DNA from 2 places in the Marinobacter sp. JSM 1782161 genome. Region 2 is predicted to be linked to the other one. Evidence: predicted binding sites of a transcription regulator. Region 2 holds the regulator's gene; the other holds the start of a gene.
What was found. The regulator sigma-54, encoded in region 2, starts transcription at its own class of promoters, with help from an activator protein. The targets are predictions, from matches to a motif close to ANTGGCATNNANNTTGCTNT.
Positions count from the first base shown of each region.

Region 1: glnA (glutamate--ammonia ligase) is a predicted target of sigma-54. The motif match lies at 3,654-3,673, and genes of this name have one in related genera.

Region 1 covers NZ_WSSA01000006.1:132,627-140,590, forward strand. Annotated here, with positions in the region: gene dtd (D-aminoacyl-tRNA deacylase) at 1-97, opposite strand, end outside; gene pip (prolyl aminopeptidase) at 339-1,310, opposite strand; gene typA (translational GTPase TypA) at 1,482-3,293, opposite strand; gene glnA (glutamate--ammonia ligase) at 3,814-5,217, shown strand; gene GQB00_RS20880 (DUF4124 domain-containing protein) at 5,426-5,974, shown strand; gene glnL (nitrogen regulation protein NR(II)) at 6,397-7,467, shown strand; gene ntrC (nitrogen regulation protein NR(I)) at 7,464-7,964, shown strand, end outside.
Region 2 covers NZ_WSSA01000002.1:1,173,797-1,181,760, forward strand. Annotated here, with positions in the region: gene GQB00_RS05160 (calcium/sodium antiporter) at 1-455, shown strand, start outside; gene GQB00_RS05165 (KpsF/GutQ family sugar-phosphate isomerase) at 458-1,438, shown strand; gene kdsC (3-deoxy-manno-octulosonate-8-phosphatase KdsC) at 1,480-2,028, shown strand; gene lptC (LPS export ABC transporter periplasmic protein LptC) at 2,031-2,621, shown strand; gene lptA (lipopolysaccharide transport periplasmic protein LptA) at 2,599-3,150, shown strand; gene lptB (LPS export ABC transporter ATP-binding protein) at 3,150-3,875, shown strand; gene GQB00_RS05190 (RNA polymerase factor sigma-54) at 4,141-5,655, shown strand; gene hpf (ribosome hibernation promoting factor) at 5,767-6,075, shown strand; gene ptsN (PTS IIA-like nitrogen regulatory protein PtsN) at 6,106-6,573, shown strand; gene rapZ (RNase adapter RapZ) at 6,602-7,492, shown strand; gene GQB00_RS05210 (HPr family phosphocarrier protein) at 7,489-7,758, shown strand.

The DNA of each region.
Region 1 (7,964 bases), on a different contig from region 2:
CGCCCAGGAAAACGAGGATGCCGCTACCAATGCGGCCGACGGAGCAACCGTCCACATCCACGTTGGCGTGATTGACCCGCTGGATAAGAGCTTTCAAAGCGACGCCTGTTCCCTTTGCCTTCGGCCGGTAACATTCCCGTCCGGGGATTTATTGTGACAGACCCGTGACAGAAACGACATCAAACAGCTGTGGATTCTAATTACCGGGATTCGGGTGGGCAAGCTGCGTTTACATATTTAGACAAAAGAGCCGCACTGCACAAAGACCAACCAGCCACCTTCCAGGCCCCGGCGCCGGGGCCCGGAAGTCGTCCGCCAGGGGAATCCGCGCCGGACTGTCAGACGGGCCGCTCGTGCCGTTCCGCATAACGTTCGGCCAACTTCTCGCAGGCCCGCATCAGGGCATCGACGATGGCCGGTTCCGAAGCCGAGTGCCCGGCATCGCGGATAATCGAGTACTCGGCGTCCGGCCATGCCTGCTGCAGGGCGTGGGCGTTGTCCAACGGGCACACCATGTCGTAGCGTCCGTGGACAATGTAGCCGGGAATACCCGACAGCCGACCGGCATCGCGCACCAGTTGATCCGGCTCCAGGAAAGCATTGTTCATGAAGTAATGACACTCGATCCGGGCCAGGGCGATGGCAACGTGCGGGTGTCCGAAATGCTCCACCACTCGCGGATTGGGGTGCAGCGTCGCGCAACGACCTTCCCACACGGACCAGGCCTTGGCCGCCTGCATCTGCTCGAGCTCGTTGACGCTGGTCAGCCGGCGATAGTAGGCGCCCACCAGATCACCGCGCTCAGCCTCAGGAATAAGCGAAACGTAGTCCTCCCAGTAATCCGGAAAGATGCGCCCGGCCCCTTCCTGGTAGAACCAGCGGATGTCCTGCGGACGGCACAGGAAAATGCCGCGCAGAATCAGCCCAAGCACGCATTCCGGATGGGTTTGCGCGTACGCCAGACTGAGCGTCGATCCCCAACTGCCACCGAACAGCGCCCATTGCTCGATCCCCAGGAACTGGCGAATGCACTCCATGTCGGCTACCAGCGCCTGGGTGTCATTGCCCTCCAGCTCAGCCAGCGGCGTCGAGCGACCGGCGCCGCGCTGGTCGAACAGAATGATGCGGAAGCGCTCGGCATCGAAGAAACGCCGATAGTAATCCTCGCAGCCACCACCTGGCCCGCCGTGGACCACCACCACCGGAATGCCATCGGGATTGCCGCTTTCCTCTATATAGAGTTCGTGAGGCGGATCGACCTTGAGTCGGTGTTCGGCGTAGGGCTTGATCTCGGGATACAGCGACAGCATGGCGCACCTGCTCGTGACGGGCTAACAAAAGGGATGCTACGAATGGTCTGAATTTAGGGGATACAGGCGGGAAATGCCACCCTCACCGCGAGCGCGGGAGGGTGGTCAGCAAAGCCGGTCGATGCCGGCTCCGCATTCGACGGGCATGATGCTCAGCCCATCGGGCCGGACTTACTTCTTGTGGGCGCGACGGCGCTCGTTTTCCTTGAGCAGCTTCTTGCGGATGCGCAGGGATTCCGGCGTCACTTCCACCAGCTCATCGTCGTCGATGAACTCCAGCGCCTGTTCCAGCGTCTGACGGACCGGCGGCGTCAGCATGACGTTTTCATCGGTACCGGAGGCACGGACGTTGGTCAGCTGTTTGGCCTTGGTCGGATTCACCACCAGGTCGTTGTCCCGGTTATGGATGCCGATGATCATACCTTCGTAGACTTCGGTACCCGGCTCAACGAACAGGCGACCGCGCTCCTGCAGGGTCATCAGGGCGTAGCCCAGGACCTTGCCGTCGACCATGGACACCAGCACGCCGTTGTTGCGGTGTTCGATGTCACCGCCCTTGACCGGACCGTAGTGGTCGAAGACGTTGGTCAGGATGCCGGAGCCCGACGTCATGGTCAGGAACTGGTTACGGAAACCGATCAGACCACGGGCCGGCATGATGAACTCAAGGCGGGTACGACCACGACCGTCCGGCACCATGTTCTTCAGCTCGGCGCGGCGCAGGCCCATAACTTCCATGATCGAGCCCTGGTGCTCATCCTGGACATCGATCACGACGAACTCGTACGGCTCCTGCAACTCACCGTCGATTTCGCGCTGGACCACTTCCGGCCGGGACACACCCAGCTCGAAACCTTCCCGGCGCATGTTCTCGATCAGCACCGACAGGTGCAGCTCGCCGCGGCCGCTGACCTTGAATTTCTCGGCCGTGTCACCCGGTTCCACGCGCAGCGCCACGTTGTGCAGCAGCTCTTTGTCCAGGCGCTCTTTGATGTTGCGGCTGGTGACGAACTTGCCTTCCTTGCCGGCGAACGGAGAGTCGTTCACCTGGAAGGTCATGCTCACGGTGGGCTCGTCGACGGTCAGGGCCGGCAGGGCTTCCGGATTCTGCGGATCGCACAGGGTGTCCGAGATGAACAGTTCACTGATGCCGCTGATGCAGACGATGTCGCCAGCACTGGCCTGTTCGACCGGAATACGCTGCAGGCCGTGGAAGCCTTTCACTTCCAGAACCTTGGCGTTGCGCTTGTCGCCATTGCGGTCCACAACCGCCACCTGCTGGCCCGGGCGCAGCGTACCGCGGGTGATGCGACCGATACCAATAACGCCCACGTAGCTGTCGTAGTCCAGCTGGGAGATCTGCATCTGGAACGGCGCTTCGACATCGACATCCGGCGCCGGCACGTTTGCGGCGATCGCCTCGAACAGCGGTGTCATGTCGTCCGCCAGCTCGTCGGCTTCCGGGCCGGCGATGCCGTTAATGGCGGAGGCATAGATGATCGGGAAATCCAGCTGTTCGTCGGTTGCGCCGAGGCGGTCGAAAAGGTCGAACACTTCGTTGATGACCCAGTCCGGACGCGCGCCGGGACGATCCACCTTGTTCACCACGACAATCGGACGCAGGCCCTGGTCGAAGGCTTTCTGGGTGACGAAGCGGGTCTGCGGCATGGGACCGTCGACGGCATCCACCAGCAGCAGCACGGAATCGACCATGGACATGACCCGCTCAACCTCGCCGCCGAAGTCGGCGTGGCCCGGGGTGTCCACGATGTTGATCTGGTATTCATTCCAACGGATGGCGGTGTTCTTGGCGAGGATGGTGATGCCCCGCTCTTTTTCCTGGTCGTTGGAATCCATGATCCGCTCGGAACCGGTTTCCTTGCGGTCCAGTGTGCCGGACTGGTCCAGCAGCTTATCGACCAGCGTCGTCTTACCGTGGTCGACGTGGGCAATGATGGCAATATTTCGACGTTTTTCGATCACAAAACAATCCTGAGACATGCGTATGACCTGAGAAGGATCATAAAAGGCGGTCGAGCCGCCCGGCATGCCATCTCAAATCGGGAAATGTAGGGGTCCAGGCCACCATGATACGGCAGCCGGACGTCAGGCGCGCGCAGTATATCGAAAACCGGTGACCGTAACTACGTTCAAATTGTGAGCAACGCTCTCGCCGGATCCCTGGCCCCCAGATTTACCGCACACATTTGGTGCAACAACACCTGCTTGCGCACCATTTAAGAACACAAAAAGCACCAGACACCCTGCCAGAGTCGCGGAACCGCTCCCTGAAATCGCCCTCTAAATGCCCACACTGCACCAGCATCGACCGAATTCGCCGCGATTGGCAAGCGCTTTGCTTAACCTGTTGCAGCCGAAATTTCGGGCACGGCCGCAGCTGTTTTTGCTAAGCTGCCTGCGCCTGTCGAATGAATCGGACGCTGAGTGAGGTCGACCAGCCGAACCGGCTCCAAATAAGACATAAACTGACGGAGTATGCGTAATGTCCAAGACGCTTGACCTGATCAAAGAACACGAAGTGAAGTGGATTGACCTGCGGTTTACCGACAGCCGCGGCAAAGAGCAGCACGTGACCCTGCCCGCTTCCGAGGTTGATGAAGACTTTTTCAGTGACGGTAAGATGTTTGACGGCTCTTCCATCGCCGGCTGGAAAGGCATCAACGAGTCCGACATGATCCTGATGCCGGACGACGAAACCGGCGTCATAGACCCGTTCACCGAAGAAACCACGCTGAACCTGACCTGCGACATCGTCGAGCCCTCCACCATGCAGGGCTACGAGCGTGATCCACGCTCCGTTGCGCGTCGCGCCGAGGAATACCTGAAGTCCACCGGCATCGCCGACGGCGCCCTGTTCGGCCCGGAGCCGGAATTCTTCGTATTCGACTCCGTTAAGTGGAACACCGACATGCAGGGTTCCATGTACGAAATCTACTCCGAAGAAGCCGCCTGGGTTTCCGGCGAGGATTTCGACCGCAACAACATCGGTCACCGTCCGGGCGTTAAAGGCGGCTACTTCCCGGTTCCGCCGGTAGACAGCCTGCACGACCTGCGTGGCGCCATGTGCGCGGCCATGGAATCCATGGGTCTGGAAATCGAGGTTCACCACCACGAAGTGGGTACCGCCGGCCAGTGTGAAATCGGCGTTGGCGCCAACACCCTGACCAAGAAAGCCGACGAAGTACAGATCCTGAAGTACTGCGTCCACAACGTGGCCCACGCCTACGGCAAGACCGCCACCTTCATGCCCAAGCCGGTGGTCGGTGATAACGGTTCCGGCATGCACGTCCACATGTCCCTGAGCAAGGACGGCAAGAACGCCTTCGCCGGCGACGGCTACGCCGGCCTGAGCGAAACCGCCCTGTACTACATCGGCGGTATCATCAAGCATGCCAAGACCATCAACGCGTTCACCAACGCGTCCACCAACAGCTACAAGCGTCTGGTTCCGGGCTTTGAAGCTCCGGTTATGCTGGCCTACTCCGCCCGTAACCGCTCCGCTTCCATCCGGATCCCGTACGTGAACAGCCCGAAAGCGCGTCGTATCGAGGTCCGTTTCCCGGATCCGTCCGCCAACCCGTACCTGGCGTTTGCCGCCATGCTGATGGCCGGCCTTGACGGCATCCAGAACAAGATCCACCCGGGCGATGCCATGGACAAGGATCTGTACGACCTGCCGAAGGAAGAAGCGCTGGAAATCCCGACCGTTGCCGAGACCTTCCAGGAAGCCCTGGACACCCTGGAGAAGGACCACGAGTTCCTGACCCGCGGTGGCGTCTTCACCGAAGACATGATCTCCGGCTACGTCGAGCTGAAGCGTGCCGAGGTCGAGCGTCTGAACATGACGACTCACCCGGTCGAGTTCGACCTGTACTACTCCTGCTAAGCGCTCCCGCGCCTGCAGAAGAAGCCCCGCCCCGGCGGGGCTTTTTTGTGTCTGTCCGTTTATCCGGCCAGCGCGCGGCCGGGAAGACCGTGTCCGCAGACCGGCGCACATTCTGAAATCTTCGTCATATCACAGATACATTAGGAAGTTGCATTGCCGGTGAACAACGACCAATAATCGGGAAAAATACGAGAACAGGGAGAATCCCGTGAACAGAGGCATTGTATTACTGAGTCTGCTGGCCCTGGCCGCCTCCAGCGTGCAGGCGCAGGTTTACCGGAGCGTGGACGAACAGGGCAACGTGACGTTTACCGACCAGGCGTCGTCGGGCGGCGAGGAAGTGAACGTCAAGCCGGTCACCACGGTCACGCTGCCCAACGCCGAGGACGTGCGCCAGCTCGAAGCACAGCAGGAAAAGCCGTCCGTCGACGACCAGACGCCGGCCAAGCCCTACAGCCGTGTCGGTTTCGATGCACCAGAAGATGACACCGCCTTCCACAGCGGCAACGGCGATATGACCTTCGCGGTCTCCAGCCAGCCGGCACTGCGCAACGGGCACCTGTTCGAGGTATCCCTGGACGGCCAGCCCATTGGCCAGAATGCCTCCGGACAATTTGCCCTGCAGAATGTCTTCCGCGGAACCCACAATGCCTCGGTCAAGGTGATCGACCGGGACGGGCGCATCGTCCAGTCCGGCCAGAGCATCACGTTCACCATTCATCGCCCCTCCGTTCTTAACCGCAACCGCAACAACTGACACGCCCCGTGCCCGGCCACTGCCGGGCACTATTTTGGTGCGCTGGCACCAAAAAGATCCTACCATCCGTACTAAAGCAGGGCGCTCCTGGTCTCAGACGTCGATGCCTGAGCAGCTGACCCGGTGCCTCAGCCGATAAGGGAACCAATCTGAGCACCCGGCTGCGCCCATGCGCCAAAAGCGCGTCCAGCACCTGATTTGCCGTGGATTCAGGCCGCTGGATCGCGCCTGGACGGCCGAAACGGCCTCCCGACTCATCAGCCTGCACCGATAACGCCGATTGCCGCCACCGCCAGGCACCGAAACACGGCATTCATGCGACAAGCCGACGCGCCGGAGCTAACCAAAAAGGCGCAGCGCCTTCTCCCGCGTTCGTAACTGGTTCGCTTTTTGCAGTTAATGCACCGAACAAGAGGGGCATCATGTCAAACGAACTCGTCTACCGGCAGATACTGGATCATCTCACCACGGCCACGCTCGTGCTGGATGCGGAACTGCGCATCCAGTACATCAACGCCGCGGCCGAATACCTGCTCGAAGCCAGCGGACCGCGCATGGTCGGCACGCGCCTGACCGAATGGTTCATCGGCTCGGCGGAAGCCTTCGAAACCCTGGATGAAGCCTGCCGCACCGGCCAGCCCTTCACCAAGCGGGAAGCCGAGTTCACCCTGCTCTCCGGTTCGCGATTCACGGTCGACTACTCGGTCTCGCAGATCGGGGCCGACGACGCCACCCTGCTACTGGAACTCCAGCCGCGTGATCGCCTGCTGCGCATCACCCGGGAAGAGGACATGCTTACCCAGCAGGAAACCACGCGGATCCTGGTGCGCGGCATGGCCCACGAGATCAAGAACCCGCTGGGCGGTATCCGCGGTGCGGCCCAGCTGCTGGACCGGGAACTGTCCGATGAGGGCCAGAAGGAATACACCCAGGTCATCATCGACGAGGCGGACCGGCTGCGTAGCCTGGTGGACCGGATGCTCGGCCCCAACAAGGCGCCGCAGTTCAGCTCGACCAACATCCATGAAGTGCTGGAGCGGGTGCGCACTCTGCTGGAAGCCGAAAGCAAGGGCCGCGTGAAGCTGGAGCGGGACTACGACCCCAGCCTGCCGGAATTCCCCGGCGACAAGGAACAGCTCATCCAGGCTTTCCTCAACGTCGCCCGCAACGCCATGGAAGCCGCCGCCGACCACAGCAACGACGAAACCCCGTGCATCACCTTCCGCACCCGGGCGCTGCGGCAGTTCACCATCGGCCACCGCCGCTACCGGCTGGTGTGCCGCGTCGACATCATCGATAACGGCCCGGGCATTCCCCAGGACCTGTTGCAGAACATCTTCTATCCCATGATCAGCGGCCGGGCCAACGGAACGGGCCTGGGGCTGTCGATCACACAAAGCATCATCGGCCAACACCAGGGCCTCGTCGAATGCGAGAGCTCCCCTGGCTGGACCGATTTCATCATTTTCCTGCCTCTGGAGCTGAAAGCATGAGCCAATCGGCCAACGTCTGGATAATCGACGATGATCGGAGTATTCGCTGGGTCCTGGAACGGGCCCTGTCGCAGGCCAACATGCAGACGCGTGTGTTCGAGAATGGCGAGGGCATCATGATGCGTCTCGACCGGGAACAGCCCGACGCCATCATCAGCGACATCCGCATGCCGGGCATCGACGGCATCGCCCTGCTCTCACAGATCGTGCAGGATCACCCGGACATCCCGGTGATCATCATGACGGCGCACTCGGACCTGGAAAGCGCGGTCGCCAGCTATCAGACCGGGGCCTTCGAGTACCTGCCCAAGCCGTTCGACGTGGACGACGCGGTGGAACTGGTCAAACGGGCGGTGGACCACAGCCGCGAACGCCGGGCCAGCAGCGAGCCGCAAAGCGACGCCGCCACCCGCCACACCGAGATCATCGGCGAAGCGCCGGCCATGCAGGAGGTTTTCCGGGCCATCGGACGGCTGTCCCACTCCAACATCACCGTG
Region 2 (7,964 bases):
AGGGCGCCGTTACCTGGTTCGTTGTCGGTCTGGTCATGTTGATCGTCAGCTCGCGCATCCTGGTCTGGGGCGCTACCGAACTGGCCCTGACCCTGGGCGTCAGCGAACTGGTGATTGGCCTGACCATCGTCGCCATCGGCACCAGTCTGCCGGAACTTGCAGCGTCCGTGGCCAGCGCCCTCAAAGGCCACCACGACGTGGCGCTGGGCAACATCGTCGGCTCCAACCTGTTCAATCTGCTGGCGGTACTGGCAATGCCGGCACTGCTCAACCCGCTGCCGATTGAGAGCGACGTTCTGATCCGGGACTACGGCACCATGGCCGGGCTGACTATCCTGCTCGCCGCGTTCGCCTATGGCATGCAGAAAAAGGGAAAACTGGCCCGCTTTGAAGGTGGTATACTGCTGGCCGGATACATCGCTTATACCGTCGTACTTTACCACGCAGCACGTTAAGGATTGCCCGGACTATGACGACTTCTTTCATCGACTCAGCGCGCCGGGCGATCGCCATCGAGCGAGAGGCGATCGACGCGCTGTCCGAGCGCATTGATCCGACATTTGAACACGCCTGCAAGCTGGTCATGCAATGCCATGGCCGGGTCGTGGTCACCGGCATGGGCAAGTCCGGGCACATCGGCAAGAAGATCGCCGCCACCCTGGCCAGTACCGGCACGCCCTCTTTCTTCGTTCATCCTGGCGAGGCCAGCCACGGCGACCTGGGGATGATCACCGGTGACGACGTGGTCCTGGCCATTTCCAACTCCGGCAAGACCGCCGAGGTGCTGACCATACTGCCGCTCATCAAGCGGATGGGCGCACCGTTGATCAGCATGACCGGCGACCCGGAATCCGTACTCGCCAAGGAGGCGGCGGCCAATCTGGACGTCAGCGTCCCCCGCGAAGCCTGCCCCCTGGGACTGGCCCCGACCAGCAGCACCACCGCCACCCTGGTCATGGGTGACGCCCTCGCCGTGGCCTTGCTGGAAGTCCGCGGCTTCAGCGCCGAAGACTTCGCCTTCTCGCACCCGGGTGGCAGCCTGGGTCGCCGCCTGCTGTTGCGGGTAGCGGACATCATGCATACCGGTGACCGGGTGCCCCGCGTCAAACCCGATACCCTGCTCAGCGGCGCCCTGCTGGAAATGTCGCAGAAAGGCCTGGGCATGACGACGGTAATCGACGACTCGGGCACCATGATCGGCGTGTTCACCGACGGCGACCTGCGCCGTGCCCTGGACCGCAACGTGGACATTCACGGCACGCCGATCCGCGACGTGATGACCGTCGGCGGCAAACGCATCCGTGACGACCAGTTGGCCGCGGAAGCACTTAACGTCATGGACGAGGTCAAGATCACCGCCCTGCCGGTGGTGGATCGCCACGGCAGCCTGATTGGCGCCATCAACATGCACGACCTGTTACGCGCAGGCGTCCTGTGACACCCCCATCCCGACACGATTGCGCCGACCGAGGAAGGCCCATGGAAAGACCGCTGCCCGATGACCTGATGACCAAAGCCGCCCGAATTCGCCTGCTGGCGCTCGACGTTGACGGCGTGCTGACCGACGGCCGACTCTACTTCACCGCCCAGGGCGACGAGCTCAAGGCTTTCTGCACGCTCGATGGCCACGGCATCAAGCAACTGCGGCGCGCCGGCATCGACGTCGCGATCATCACCGGGCGTAACTCCCCGCTGACCGCCCGCCGCGCCCGCGACCTGGGCGTTGAACATCTGCAACAGGGGCGCGAGGACAAGGAAGCAGCGCTGAAGGAGCTACTTGAGGAACTCGCCATCTCCGCCAGCGAGGCCGCCTATATCGGCGATGATCTGCCCGACCTGGGCGCCATCATGCACGCCGGTCTGGGCATTGCCGTCCCCAACGGCCACTGGTATGTCCGCGAACAGGCCGATTACTGCACTGAAACCGGTGGCGGCGAAGGTGCCGTGCGTGAAATCTGCGACCTGATCCTGCAGGCCCAGAACAAACTGGCGGAAATGCACCAGACCTACCACGCCGACGGACACTGATCATGCTCAGCCGCCTTAACCAGATCCGCCTGCGCTACGTCGCCATCGCCGTACTGGCCGCCGTGCTGATCGATCTGCTCTGGCAAAGCGACGAAAAATCCCCGGACAACACCGCCGAGCAGCTGCGCGGACCGGACGAGCCCGACAGTTTCGTGGTGAACGGCGCTTACCAGGCCTACGACGAGGAAGGCCATGTCAGCGTTACCATCACCAGCCCGCGCATCGAACAGTTCGACGAGCAGAATCGAGCCCACATGCAGGAGCCGCGCGCCACGCTGATCGATGCCGAGTCAGGCATCCCCTGGAAGGTGTCAGCCGAGGAAGGCAACTACCGCCTGGAGCGCGACGTCATCGACCTGACCGGCAACGTGGTCATCAGCCGGATCCTGGAATCCGGCAAGCAAGGCAAGCTGGAAACCCCCCATCTTACGCTGGATAACGATAAACGCATTGTGCACACTGACGCCCCGGTGATCCTGACCGACGCCCGGGGCGTGACCCGCGCCACGGGCATGAAAGCCTGGATCGACAAACGGATCGTCAAACTGCAATCACAGGTGGAAGGACAGTATGAGTTGCCATCAGCGCAGTAAACGCGCGCCCCTGCGCCGCCTTCTGGGCGCCGCGCTCCTGGCGCTGGCCGCAAACGCCCAGGCTTTTGACCTGAATTCGGACAGCCCGATCAAGGTATCGGCGGACAATGCCCGACTCGACGACGCCAAGGGTACGGCGGTCTACACCGGCGGTGTGGTCGTGCGCCAGGACGCCACCGAGCTGACCGCGGACCGGGTCGTCCTCTACCGCAGCCAGGGCGCGCTGAACCGCATCGAAGCCTACGGCAAGCCGGCGCACTACATACAGCCGCAACAGGGCGAAACACCGAAAACCGACGCCGAAGCACTGACCATCATCTACGCCGCCGGCGAGAACCGGCTGACCTTTGAGGAAAAAGCCGTCATCCGCCAGAACGGCAACGTCTTCAAGGGCGAACGCATCGACTACGACACGGCCAGGCGCGTCGTCACCGCCGGCGGTGGCAGCAAGTCCGATGGTGGCGATGGACGCGTGGAAATGGTTATCCAGCCACGCCAGGGCAGCGGAACCTCGGAGGCCGGTAACTGATGGCCATACTGCGTGCGAGCAATCTGGCGAAGAGCTACAAGCAGATTAAAGTGGTCAAAGACGTCTCACTGGAAATCCGCAGCGGGGAAATCGTCGGCCTGCTGGGCCCCAACGGCGCCGGCAAGACCACCTGTTTCTACATGATCGTGGGCCTGGTCAAGGCGGACAACGGCCGGGTCAGCATCGATGAGAAAGACATCACACCCCTGCCCATGCACGGCCGGGCCCGTTCCGGCATCGGCTATCTGCCCCAGGAAGCCTCGGTGTTCCGCAAGCTCAGTGTGCGCGACAACATCATGGCGATTCTGGAAACGCGCAAGGGCCTGTCCCGGGCGGAGCGTGATGAAAGGCTGGAAAACCTGCTGGAAGAGTTTCACATCACGCATATCCGGGACAGCCTGGGCATGGCGCTGTCGGGCGGGGAACGCCGGCGCGTGGAGATCGCCCGGGCGCTGGCGATGGAGCCGGCCTTCATCCTGCTGGACGAGCCCTTTGCCGGCGTCGACCCGATCTCGGTAAGCGACATCAAGCAGATCATCCGCCATCTGCGCGACAAGGGCATCGGTGTGCTGATCACCGACCATAACGTGCGCGAAACCCTGGATATCTGCGAGAACGCCTACATCGTCAGCGGCGGCCATATTATCGCATCCGGACAGTCTGAGGAGATCCTGGCCAACCAGCAGGTCAAGGAAGTCTACCTGGGCAACGAATTCCATATGTGAGCCCGTCAATCGGGTATGGGTATCGCAGTGGGCGCCAAAACGCTAAACTCGAAACAGGGTCGGCAAACCTCTCGGGGCATATCCGCCGACCAAGACATTGTCATCGGGACACCCATAGCAGTAAACTTCGGCAAAGAATTTGCTTGGCAAGCCGGACCGACCTCTGACACGAGCGTTTTCAAGGTCCGGAGACATCCGGACAGGTCTTGCCCAGGCGCAATAACTCAGTCGATGGCCACAGGGTGACGGGACTAAATCAATGGTAATGAAAGCTTCGCTTCAGCTGAAGCTGGGTCAACAGCTCACCATGACACCCCAGTTGCAACAGGCAATCCGCCTGCTGCAACTTTCCACGCTGGACTTACAACAGGAAATCCAGCAAGCGCTCGAATCCAACCCCATGCTGGAAACCTCGGAAGAGGAAGACGGCGCCGCGGATAGTGAGAGCGACGGCGAGGACGCGTCCGCTGACGGCAAGGGCGAGGACAGCAACGACACCGCACAGGACGACGATAGCTGGGACGAGCCGGCCGAACCCGACTGGAACACCGAGACCAACCAGGAAATCCCCGATGACCTGCCGGTCGACACCGCCTGGGACGACATCTACCAGTCCGCCCCGGCACCGGCAGCACGCAGCGAAGAAGACGACGACACCGACTTCGAATCACGCAACTCCCCCGCCGAGACCCTGCAGGACCACCTGCTCTGGCAGCTCAACCTCACCCCCATGGGCGAGCGCGACCGCGCCATTGCTCACGCCCTGCTCGACTCGGTGGACCCGCGCGGCTACCTGATCTCGACACTGGAAGACATCCACGCCGGGCTGGTCGACGACAGCGAGGAAGATCCGCTGGAACTGGACGAGGTCGAGGCCGTACTGCGCCGCCTGCAACACTTCGACCCGCCGGGCGTGTTCGCACGGGACCTGCAGGAGTGCCTCCTGATCCAGCTCAACCAGCTGCCACCGGAGACGCCCTGGCTGCCCCAGGCACGCCTGGTGATCAGCCACTACATCAACCTGCTGGGTAATCGCGATTACGCCCAGTTGCTTCGCCGCAGCCGCCTCAGCGAAGAGCAGCTGAAGTGCGTGCTGGCGCTGATCCAGACGCTCAACCCGCGGCCGGGCGACTCTCTCGACCAGGCCGAGCCGGATTACGTGGTGCCGGATGTGGTGGTGTCCAAGCAGAAGGGCCGCTGGCGCGTCGAACTCAATCCCGAAATTGCCCCGCGCATCCGGGTCAATGCCGGCTACGCGGCGCTGATCCGCCGGGCCGACAACAGTGCCGACAACACCTACCTGCGCGATCAGTTGCAGGAGGCCAAATGGTTCATCAAGAGTCTGCAGAGTCGCAACGAGACCCTGCTGAAAGTCGCCACCCGGATCGTTGAACATCAGCAGGGATTTCTGGATCATGGCGAGGAAGCCATGAAGCCGTTGATCCTTTCGGACATTGCCCAGGCAGTGAGCATGCATGAATCGACCATTTCCCGGGTCACCACCCAGAAATACATGCATACGCCGCGCGGTATCTTCGAGCTGAAGTACTTTTTCTCCAGTCATGTGAGCACGAACGAGGGCGGTGAATGTTCCTCCACGGCAATTCGTGCCATGATCAAGAAACTGGTCGCCGCCGAAACCCCGAAGAAACCCCTCAGCGACAGCAAGATTGCAGCGCTGCTCGGGGACCAGGGCATCAAGGTGGCACGACGGACGGTCGCCAAGTATCGCGAGGCGATGCACATTCCGCCGTCCAACGAACGCAAGAGACTGGTCTGAGACGCAAGCGCCCAGGGCCAGCCAGAGTCGGTTTTCAAACGTCGCTGAGTGCGACGGGCTCAACGTCGGGAGCTTCTCTGCTCCCGGCCATATCGACAACAGGAGAAGCCTATGCAACTCAATATGTCAGGTCACCATGTCGAATTGACTCCCGCTCTGAAAGACTATGTCTCCGGCAAGTTTGAAAAACTCGAACGCCATTTCGACCACATCAGCAACTGTCAGGTGACCCTGTCCGTGGAGAAGCTGCGCCAGACGGCCGAAGCCACACTCCACGTCATTGGTGGTGAAATCCACGCAAAGGCTGAAAACGAAGATATGTACGCGGCCATTGACGGCCTGCTCGACAAACTTGATCGGCAGATCCTCAAGCACAAGGAAAAGACCGTTGATCGAATGCACGGTGCTGCCGGCCGCTAGCCGTTCCATCCAAGGGAAAGCATTCCATCCATGACGGAATCACCATTAACCATCCAGTCCATCCTGGTTCCCGAGCTCACCCTCTGTGGTGTGCCGGGAACCAGCAAGAAACGCATCCTTGAGTTGATCGCCGAGCACGTAGCCAAGCGCTACCCCGAGCTCGACGAGACCCAGACCTTCAATAACCTGGTGTCCCGGGAACGGCTGGGCAGCACCGGTATCGGTCAGGGCATTGCCATCCCCCACTGCCGTCTGGACGGCTGCAATCATGTGGTGGGTGCCCTGCTGACCCTGGAGGAAGGGGTTGCGTTCGACGCCATCGACAACCAGCCGGTGGATCTGCTGTTCGTGCTGATCGTCCCCAAGGAGGCGACCAGCGAGCACCTGGAACTGCTGAGCCAGCTGGCCGAGAAGTTCAACGAGCGCAGCTTCTGCGAACGCCTGCGTCAATGCCGGGACGCCGACGAGCTGTTCCGCGTCATGACGCAACCCGAGTAACCATTCGCCGATTCGACGAAGGCATTGCATGAAACTGATCATCGTCAGCGGTCGTTCCGGATCCGGCAAGAGTACGGCACTGCACGTGCTCGAGGACCTGGGCTTCTACTGTATCGACAACCTCCCCATCGGCCTGCTGTTCCCGTTGACCGAGGAAGCCAGCAATGCCTCGCCGGACAAGCTCCGCAATATTGCCGTGAGCATCGATGCCCGCAACCTGGCCGATGAGATTGCCAACTTCGACGAGATCCACGAGCGCCTCAAGGGCGCCAGCCTGAACGTCGAAATCATCTTCCTCGACGCCACCGACCAGGCCCTGCTGCAGCGTTTCCACGCCACACGCCGCAAGCACCCGCTGAGCAATGTCCGCACGTCGCTACGCGAGGCGATCAACCACGAGAAGGACTTGCTCGACCCCCTGGCGCAGTTGGCCGACCTGTACATCGATACCACCGAGCTGTCGATGTATGAGCTGCGCGACATGGTGCGTCAGCGCGTAGTGGGGCGACGCGACCAGGAACTGGCCCTGCTGTTTCAGTCGTTTGGCTTCAAGCACGGCGTACCCGTGGATTCCGACTACGTGTTCGACGTGCGCTGCCTGCCCAACCCCTACTGGGACGCCAGTCTGCGCGACTTCACCGGTGTCGATCCTCAGGTCCAGGCTTTCCTGGAGGGGCAGCCGGAAACCCGGGACATGCTGGACGATCTCAAGGAACTTCTGGAGAAGTGGTTACCGACTTTCCGGTCAAGCAACCGCAGCTACATGACCATTTCCATCGGCTGCACCGGCGGTCAGCATCGCTCGGTCTACATCTGCGACCAACTGGGGCGTTATTTCCGCGAGCAATACGGCAACGTGCAGATCCGCCACACGGAGATGCCGCACCTGCACACGGCGGCCAGTGACGACACGCCATGATCCGGGAGCCCATCACCATCATCAACAAGCTCGGTCTGCATGCCCGGGCCGCAGCCAAGCTGGTCAGCACCGCGTCGGAGTACGACAGCCAGGTGCTGATCGCCAAGGACGGCCGGGAGGTGGACGGTAAGAGCATCATGTCGGTGATGATGCTCGCGGCCAGCCGCGGCACCGATATCGAGCTGGTTCTCGACGGGCCCGACGAACAGGCGGCGCGCGACGCCCTGGTCGAGCTGATCAACGATTACTTTGGCGAAGGCGAGTAGATCCGACGCCGACACGCGCACTCGCCCAACCGCCCCACGGACGCGGGATTTACCTACACCAAGTTCTCACGTCTGCAACGTAAGTCCGCTATACTTAGGAACTTCTGAATAAGTCCTGGGGCGTCTCGGCGAGACCTTCCAGGACTTATCCAGAAGATCCTTATGGCAGCACCCGAGGCGATCCGGACAGCCCGCCCAGGCCCAAG